2 regions of the Thermoanaerobacter sp. RKWS2 genome follow, and region 1 is predicted to be linked to the other one. Evidence: a T-box and tRNA genes for the amino acid it is inferred to sense, from the RefSeq annotation. Region 1 holds a T-box; the other holds one or more tRNA genes.

Region 1 (4,427 bases):
TTAGTAATATAAAAAGCCTCCGGCTTAGTTCACCAAACAAGGGGAGAATAAAACCTTCTCCCCTTGTTTTTATTATTGTTCTTTCGCTTTTTTGAAGTAATTTTCAAGCAATGCAATTACTATAATTCCCAGTATACCTCCTATGAGTGCTGTTATAAGCTGAGGTGTTGTAAAAGCCTGTACAATTTTTAATGGAACTTTTACATTGAACAGGTGCATTATATATTTTACTGATAAAGCAAGCCATATAAACTTAACTACAGCACCTACTATCATTCCTATTACTTTGTTTTTTTGCGTTGAAAAAAGCATTACATATAACCCATTACCCACCATTATGAAAGGAATCATTAAAGGAAATCCCATTATGCCTACTAAAAATGCAATTACCGGTGTTAAAAGTCCTATTATAATTCCTGACCACATTCCTACAGTTCCAGCTGCGATTAAAAGCATTGCATTAACGATAGAACCTGTTATAAGTTGTGGCATTTTTAAAAACTGAAATATTAAAGTAATAGCTAATAGGATAGCTGTTCTCGTTATAAATTTTGTATTCACACAAATCGCCTCCTTTCCTCTTATTGTCAATTATATTTTATTACTTTAGCAGAAGAATGTCAAATAAATATCAAAGTTGAAAAGAAATTTTTAGCTTTGTTGACTTTCGCACAAAGAAAGGATACAATTTAAATATAAATGTAACAGTTGTTACAATAGAGGTGATTTATGTGAATGAAATAGAATTTAAAGAGGTAAGTTACAGTAGTTTTGGAAAAGAGATATTAAAAAACATTTCTGTAAAGTTTGAAGGTGGAGCAATACATACTATTGTCGGCCCTTCTGGAGCTGGAAAATCGACGCTGATTAAACTGATAAACCGATTGATAGATCCAACCCATGGCAGTATTTTAATAGACGACGTGGATATTAAAACAATAGATGTGATAGACTTAAGAAGAAGAATTGGAATGGTTTTTCAGCAGCCTCATCTTTTTGAAGGAACAGTAAAAGAGAATATTGAGTATGGTCCAATGCTTAAAGGCGAAAAAAATGTAAACGTGGAGTATTATTTGAGCATTGTAGGATTGAATAATGAGTATGCTACAAGAGATGTGAAAAATTTATCAGGAGGGGAACAGCAAAGAGTTTCTATAGCGAGAACTCTTGCAAATAATCCTGAAGCTCTTTTACTTGATGAACCTACTTCAGCTCTTGACCCTACTTCTACAGAAATAGTAGAGAAATTAATATTTAACCTAAAAGAAAAAATGAATTTGACGATTATTTGGATAACTCACAACATGGAACAGGCTAAGCGCATTGGAGATTACACAGCACTGCTTAACAAAGGGCAATTAATAGAATATGCTAAAACTTATGATTTTTTTACAAATCCCCAAAATGAAATTACAAAATTGTTTATACAAGGCAAGTTAAAGGAGGAAGTTAAATGAGTGTATTGTCTTTGACATTGGCGTCAAGTCTTGTGCTAATATCAATTTTTGTTTCTTATTACCAAAAGCTGGGGATTGAAAAGGAAATAGTTATAGGTACTATAAGAGCGGTTGTGCAGCTTACAATAGTAGGATACATTTTACACTACATATTTGCTGCCGATAATGCTTTATTTACCTTGGCAATGGTAAGCTTAATGATAGTAGTTGCTGGAAATAATGCTTCAAAGAGAGGGAAGGGAATACCGAATGTTTTTTATTTTATCACTTTTTCAATTGCCTTAAGTGCCGCGATTACAATTTCTCTGCTTATTTTATTTGGGAATATACATTTTAGCCCCCAGGAAGTTATACCTGTATCAGGGATGATAATAGGAAATTCAATGGTAGCCTCAGGACTTGCTGTTTCAAGACTAAAAGACGAAATAAAAAATAAGTCAGAGGAAATAGAGGCGTATTTGTCACTTGGTGCAACTTCAAGGCAAGCAGCTCAAAAAGTGATAAAGACAGCGATAAAGACAGGGATGATTCCAACAGTTGACAGCATGAAAACTCTAGGCATCGTCCAGCTTCCAGGAATGATGACAGGGCTAATATTGGGTGGAGTAGACCCTATTGATGCAGTTAAGTACCAGATAATGGTTACTTTTATGTTGGCTTCTACAGTAGCGATTTCATGTTTTAGTGTTACTTTTCTCACCTATAGAAACTTTTTTACAAAATATCATCAATTAGTGATTGATTTACAATAATATTGTTTAAAATGATATTGCATTTATCCCTATTTTGTAATAAAATAATGTACAAATCAATTTTTTAAATGCGATGAAGTGGAGCAGTAGGCATTGTAAGCTTTAAGAGAGCCGTTGGTGGGTGCAAAACGGTAGCCTAAGATGCCGAAACTCGCCATGGAGCAGGCATACTGAAGTGTAGTAGGTATGCACGGTTACTGCCGTTACAGGTTTAAGTGGGCTTATGCCAAGAAGAGTGGTACCACGGAAGTGCAAGTCTTTCGTCTCTTAAAGATGAAAGACTTTTTTTAATAAAATCGAGTTTGCTAAAAAATCATAGATAGGAGTGGAGGTTTATGGCTTACTCAGTGGATGTTGATAGAAAATGGCAAAAAAGATGGGAAGAGACAAAACTTTACAAGTTTAATCCTGAAAATGTAGATAAAAAGCTTTATTGCCTTGAGATGTTTTCTTATCCTTCGGGTGCAAAGCTCCACGTAGGGCATTGGTACAATTACGGACCTACTGATTCTTGGGCGAGAATGAAAAGAATGCAAGGCTATGAGGTTTTTCATCCAATGGGATTTGATGCCTTTGGACTTCCTGCAGAAAATTACGCGATAAAAACAGGAATACATCCTTATGATTCCACTATGGAAAACATAAGAACAATGGAAAAGCAGTTAAGAGAAATGGGGGCAACTTTTGATTGGGACTATGAAGTAATAACTTGCTTACCGGAATACTATAAATGGACACAGTGGATTTTCCTTAAGCTTTTTGAGGCAGGCCTTGCCTATAGAAAAAAAGCTCCAGTGAATTGGTGCCCAAGCTGTCAAACTGTTCTTGCAAACGAGCAAGTTATAGATGGAAAATGTGAAAGGTGTGGCACTGAAGTTACAAAGAAAGATTTGACTCAGTGGTTTTTCAAGATAACTGCTTATGCAGAAGAACTCCTTGAAAAACTGGATGAACTTGATTGGCCTGAGAAGACAAAAATAATGCAGAGAAATTGGATTGGAAAGTCGGATGGGGCAGAGATAGAATTTAAAGTTGACGGCAAAGACCTGACATTTAAGGTGTTTACAACAAGAGCTGACACGTTATATGGAGCGACGTATGTAGTTATTGCGCCAGAACATGAGATTGTGGATTTAATCACTACAGATGAATATAAACAAGCTGTTGAAGAGTATAAAGAATACGCGAGAAAACAAAGTGAAATTGAAAGGTTGTCTACTGAAAAGGAAAAGACAGGGGTATTTACAGGAGCATACGCAATTCATCCTCTGACGGGAGAGAAACTCCCTATTTGGATAGCAGACTATGTCCTTGCAACATATGGAACAGGATGTGTCATGGCTGTTCCTGCCCATGATGAAAGAGATTATGAATTTGCAACAAAATACAACCTTCCTATAAAAAGAGTGATAAAAGGAATTGGAGATGTGGAGGACAGTCTACCCTTTGTTGAGTATGGAGTGCTTATAGACAGTGGAGAATTTACAGGTATAAAATCAGAAGAAGCGAGGATAAAAATTGTAGAAAAATTAAAACAAGAAGGTAGAGCAGAGTTTAAAGTAAATTACAGATTGAGGGATTGGCTTGTTTCAAGGCAGAGATACTGGGGTGCTCCAATACCTGTTATTCACTGTGAACGCTGTGGCATAGTCCCTGTCCCAGAAGAAGATTTACCAGTATTACTCCCTTATGATGTGGAATTTGCTCCAACAGGTGAGTCTCCACTTAAAAAGCATGAGGGCTTTATGAATGTAACTTGTCCTAAATGTGGTGGTAAGGCCTTAAGAGACCCCGATACCTTGGACACTTTTGTGGATTCTTCCTGGTACTTTTTAAGATATCCCGACAACAAAAACGACAAAGAGCCTTTCAATAAAGAATGGATAAATAAAATGTTGCCTGTTGACAAGTACGTAGGTGGAGCAGAGCATGCGACAATGCATCTTTTGTACGCAAGGTTTGTTACAAAGGCTTTGAGAGACTTAGGATATCTTGACTTTGATGAGCCGTTTAAATCTTTGGTGCATCAAGGCACAATATTGGGACCTGATGGAAGCAGAATGAGTAAATCTAAAGGAAATGTCATTTCGCCTGACGAATACATTAAAGAATACGGTTCTGATGTATTCAGGCTTTACCTTATGTTTGGATTTGCTTATTCTGAAGGTGGGCCATGGAATGATGATGGTATTAAGGCAATTTCCAGATTTGTCAATAG
Region 2 (4,427 bases), 660 kb from region 1:
TAAAAAAATTTTTTACACATTGGTAAACTGCTACAAAACATTCTTGTTGTAAAGAAGATAAGGGGGAATGATTCAATTGAGCAGTATCAATTTACTTAACACTTCTCTCATGAAAGCTTTAATGGATGAAACAATCCCATTTCATGATGTTATGAATGCATTTGGTATACGAACTCATATAGTGTTTAATTTACCCTCAACAGTGCTGGGGTTTACATATATAAGTAGGAGAGGAAACTATCATTTATTACTAAACGGAAATGTAAATTACAGGACACAAGTTAAGACATTTATTCATGAAATACAGCATATATTGAACGATATGCCACAACATAGCTATATTATAGGACTTAACATGGAATATTTAGAGTTGGAAGATAAAGCAGATGAAATATCGGAAAAGATATTAGAATATATTACAAAAGCTGAATAAGATTGGGAGGGGATTTCTCATGGCTGAAACAGAGTTAAGAGCTGCTGCATACGCAAGATACTCCAGCGATAATCAGCGAGAAGAGAGCATTGAGGCCCAATTAAGGGCTATAAAAGAGTACTGCGAAAAGAATAGTATACAGCTAGTAAAAATATACACTGATGAAGCAAAGAGCGCTACAACTGATGATAGACCGGCATTTCTGCAGATGATAAAAGACAGCTCATTAGGTCTTTTCAATGCTGTTATTGTACATAAATTGGACAGGTTTGCACGCAACAGATATGACAGTGCCTTTTACAGAAGACAGTTGAAAAAGAATGGTGTAAGATTAATATCGGTATTAGAACAGCTTGACGATAGTCCCGAGTCTATAATTCTTGAGTCGGTACTTGAAGGAATGGCTGAGTACTACTCCAAAAACCTTGCGAGGGAGGTTATGAAGGGATTGAAAGAAAATGCTTTTCAGGCCAAATTTAATGGAGGTATACCACCTTTAGGATATGATATTGTAAATGGAGAATATGTAATAAATGAGAAAGAGGCTGAGGCAGTAAGATTAATTTTTGAGTTGTATGCCCAAGGGTATGGATATAGGCAGATAATTGATGAATTAAACTTAAGAGGTTACAGAACTAAGAAGGGGAATCCGTTCAGCAAAAACAGCATTCATGAAATTTTAAAAAATGAAAAATATACTGGCAAATATATATTCAACAAAGGCACAAAGAAAAATCATAGAATAGTAAAAGAAGACGTAATCGTTATAGAGAATGCTATACCTGCAATCATTGATGAAGACTTATTTAAAAAAGTGCAGGAGAAAATGGAAGAAAGAAAAATAACAAGAGGGGCTAATTCTGCAAAAAGGGTTTATCTTTTGTCAGGTCTTGTTTACTGTGGTTTATGCGGCTCTAAAATGGTAGGGTGCTTAAGCAGGGGCAAGTATGTGACTTACAGGTGTAGCAGAAAAGATAGAACTAAGCAGTGCACAAATAGAGATATAAATAAAGAAAAAGTAGAAGCTTTTGTCATAGAAGAGCTGAATAAAAGAATACTCGACCCGAAAGTAGCACCAATACTAGCTAGGCTTTTAAATGAAGAAAATCAAAAGTTAAATAGAGAGAAAGCAGAAGAAATTACTTTTTTAAAAAAGCGTTATAAGGAGGTTGAAGAGCAGATGAAAAACATAGTAGAAGCCATTGCTCAGGGCATGTTCCAGCCGATTATGAAGGAAAAAATGAATGAATTAGAAGCAATGAGAAATGAACTCGCTTACAGAATTAAAGAGCTGGAAAATAAAAAAGAAACAAGCTTTATTACACCAGAAATGATTTTGAAAATCTTTGAAAAGGATAGGGAAATAATTAATTCATCGAAGGATCCTCATGAAATTAAAGAAGTGCTTAAAAACTACATAAAAAAAATAATCGTCACCCCAGATGAAATAAAGTGTGAATTTTACTTCTGGATAGGTGACGATTTCCGTTCTTTGCTGGTAGCGGCGAGTGGATTTGAACCACCGACACTGCGGGTATGAACCGCATGCTCTGGCCAACTGAGCTACGCCGCCATATTTTTGGTTGCGGGGGTAGGATTTGAACCTACGACCTCCGGGTTATGAGCCCGACGAGCTACCGGACTGCTCCACCCGCGCCATTGGTGCCGGAGACCGGACTCGAACCGGTACGGGCTTTTAGGGCCCGCAGGATTTTAAGTCCTGTGCGTCTGCCAGTTCCGCCACTCCGGCTTCATCTCCTTGAGACAGTATTTATTATATTATATCTATATCTTTAAGTCAATAGTTTTTTATCCACTTTTGCAACTTCAAATGAAAATTCCATTTCTATAGCTTAAATTCCCCAAATTTATAGAGGACTGCTCCTTCTAAATTATCCCACTCACTAACCGTTATTTCTTTGAAACTCAGCATTTCTAATATAGTCAGTAATATAGCAGTTCCCGCAATTATTATATCAGCCCTTTGGGGCTGCAATCCAAAAATTTTTTTTCGTTCTTCCAATGTAACAGACATAAATTTATCTAAAATCCTTTTAATTTCTTCCTTTTTTAACTGATAGCCATGGACTTTTTCTTGAGAATAAATTTCTAATTGCTGAGAAACTGCGGCAAGAGTTGTTATCGTTCCTCCTATGCCGATAACATTTTCAACCTCTTTGTACTTATCAATGGAATTTACCACTGCATCTATTATGTGTAACCTAATTTCATCATATTCCTCAGTTGTAGGAGGATCATTTTTAATAAATTTTTCAGTAAGCCTCACAGCCCCTATATCAAAACTTTTTTTTACAAATTCTCTACCTTTGTACGCTAATTCAGTACTTCCTCCTCCTATATCTAACACCAGAGCATCTTCCTTATTAACTCCCATCACCGCTCCGATGTATCCAAACAAGCTCTCTGTTTCTCCATCTATAATTTCTACCTCTAGCCCAAGTTTTCCAATTTGCTCAAAAAAAGCATCTTTATTTTTAGCATCCCTCATCGCAGATGTTGCAAAAGCATATATAACTTCTGCGCCTTTTTCTTGGGCCAATTTCACAAAGCGTTCAATCACTTCAATGCTTCTCTGTATCGCATTATTATTTAACTTCCCCGTTTTAGAAATTCCTTCCCCTAATCGAGTTATTTCAACGTCTTTTTGTATCTTGTTTATATTTTCATTATCTATGTCACATATAAGTTGGCGTATTGAATTTGTCCCTATATCAATCGCACAAATTCTCATAATAACCCCCAACTATCACAGGTAAAAACCCTTTATGAAAAATCTTCGGGCATAACCCGAAGTTAATATCCATTGCTTCTTCTGTAGCCTGTGTTTCTTCTCTTGGAATCAAAATTCTTTCGCAGCTGTTGCTGTCTTTCGTCTGAATCCTTTAAAAACTTAAGCAATCTCTCTTCAAAAGAACTATTAGTATTATAATTCCTATTGCTCTGCCATACAAAATCCTTTGGATCTCTTTCTTTATTATTATTATTTTTTTTAGGCAAAGCCTTTTTGATTGACAAACTTATTCTTCCATTAGCATCCATGGACAATATTTTTACTTTTACTTTATCATGCTCCTTCAAATGCTCCCTAATGTCTTTTACATAGGTATTAGCAACTTCCGAAATATGCACCAACCCAGTTTTTCCCTCTGGTAGCTGAATAAATGCTCCAAAGTCTGTGATGTTTAACACAGTGCCCTCAACAACATCTCCAACCTCAAATGGCATATAAATAAAGATCCTCCCTCTAAAAATTTTATTAATGAGTTCATTATATATTAAAATACAAAATATTTCAAGATAAATTTTTCGAAATCACTTTTTTGTCTCTTGTGTCTTAGTTTTTGAAATATCTACATAAATTATTTCTCCTTTTTTAACCAACCCCAATTTTTGCCTTGCCTCATTTTCAATAAAACTTTCACTATTTATCTGGTGAAGTAATTCATTTAAATACTTATTTTCTTTCATTACTGCAGCTTCTTTATTTTTCAAATCCCTATACCTATTATTAAGTTTCTCTAATGCAACTTGCTGCTGAAAAAAAGTAAATCCAATATATGCAATAAAGGCAAAAAACAATATCTTCTTTAGTTTTTTCACTCAAAACACCTACTTTCACAATGCGGATTAATCTATTATTTTTATTCGACATCTCTTTAAAAAATCCTCTATTTTTTCCTCTTAAAAATCTTAAAATAGGTTAAATTATTTTTTAGAAAAGCACCAGGCAAAGTTAAAATTTTTCTTGTAAACCTATAAGGAACAATAAAAAAATTGACTACTATTTTAACAGGGTATATAATAATTTCTGCCATCTTTTTTAAAAACTTTATTGTAAATTCATAAATTCCAATTAAAGCTTGGGTGATGAAATAACTTAGTAACACATAATAAAGAATAACTCCAATTGCAAATCCTAAAAAACTATAAAGCCTGATTTCAACGTAATTGCTTATATACATAAAATAAAGCA

The links. The T-box of region 1 lies ahead of leuS (leucine--tRNA ligase). A T-box ahead of a tRNA ligase gene usually reads a tRNA of that ligase, here a tRNA-Leu.
Region 2: it has a tRNA-Leu gene. The T-box ahead of leuS (leucine--tRNA ligase) is inferred to sense a tRNA for this amino acid. The anticodon was not compared.

Annotation. Positions count from the first base shown of each region.
Region 1 covers NZ_CP110888.1:342,393-346,819, forward strand. The annotation lists gene OEI98_RS01685 (cation diffusion facilitator family transporter) at 1-4, shown strand, start outside; gene OEI98_RS01690 (ECF transporter S component) at 73-561, opposite strand; gene OEI98_RS01695 (phosphate ABC transporter ATP-binding protein) at 732-1,457, shown strand; gene OEI98_RS01700 (ABC transporter permease) at 1,454-2,209, shown strand; T-box leader at 2,274-2,480, shown strand; gene leuS (leucine--tRNA ligase) at 2,545-4,427, shown strand, end outside.
Region 2 covers NZ_CP110888.1:2,510,227-2,514,653, forward strand. The annotation lists gene OEI98_RS13310 (topoisomerase DNA-binding C4 zinc finger domain-containing protein) at 1-26, shown strand, start outside; gene OEI98_RS13315 (hypothetical protein) at 77-433, shown strand; gene OEI98_RS13320 (recombinase family protein) at 453-1,973, shown strand; tRNA gene OEI98_RS13325 (tRNA-Met) at 1,930-2,006, opposite strand; tRNA gene OEI98_RS13330 (tRNA-Met) at 2,014-2,089, opposite strand; tRNA gene OEI98_RS13335 (tRNA-Leu) at 2,094-2,183, opposite strand; gene OEI98_RS13340 (Ppx/GppA phosphatase family protein) at 2,280-3,185, opposite strand; gene OEI98_RS13345 (S1 domain-containing RNA-binding protein) at 3,248-3,679, opposite strand; gene OEI98_RS13350 (FtsB family cell division protein) at 3,767-4,054, opposite strand; gene yabQ (spore cortex biosynthesis protein YabQ) at 4,123-4,427, opposite strand, start outside.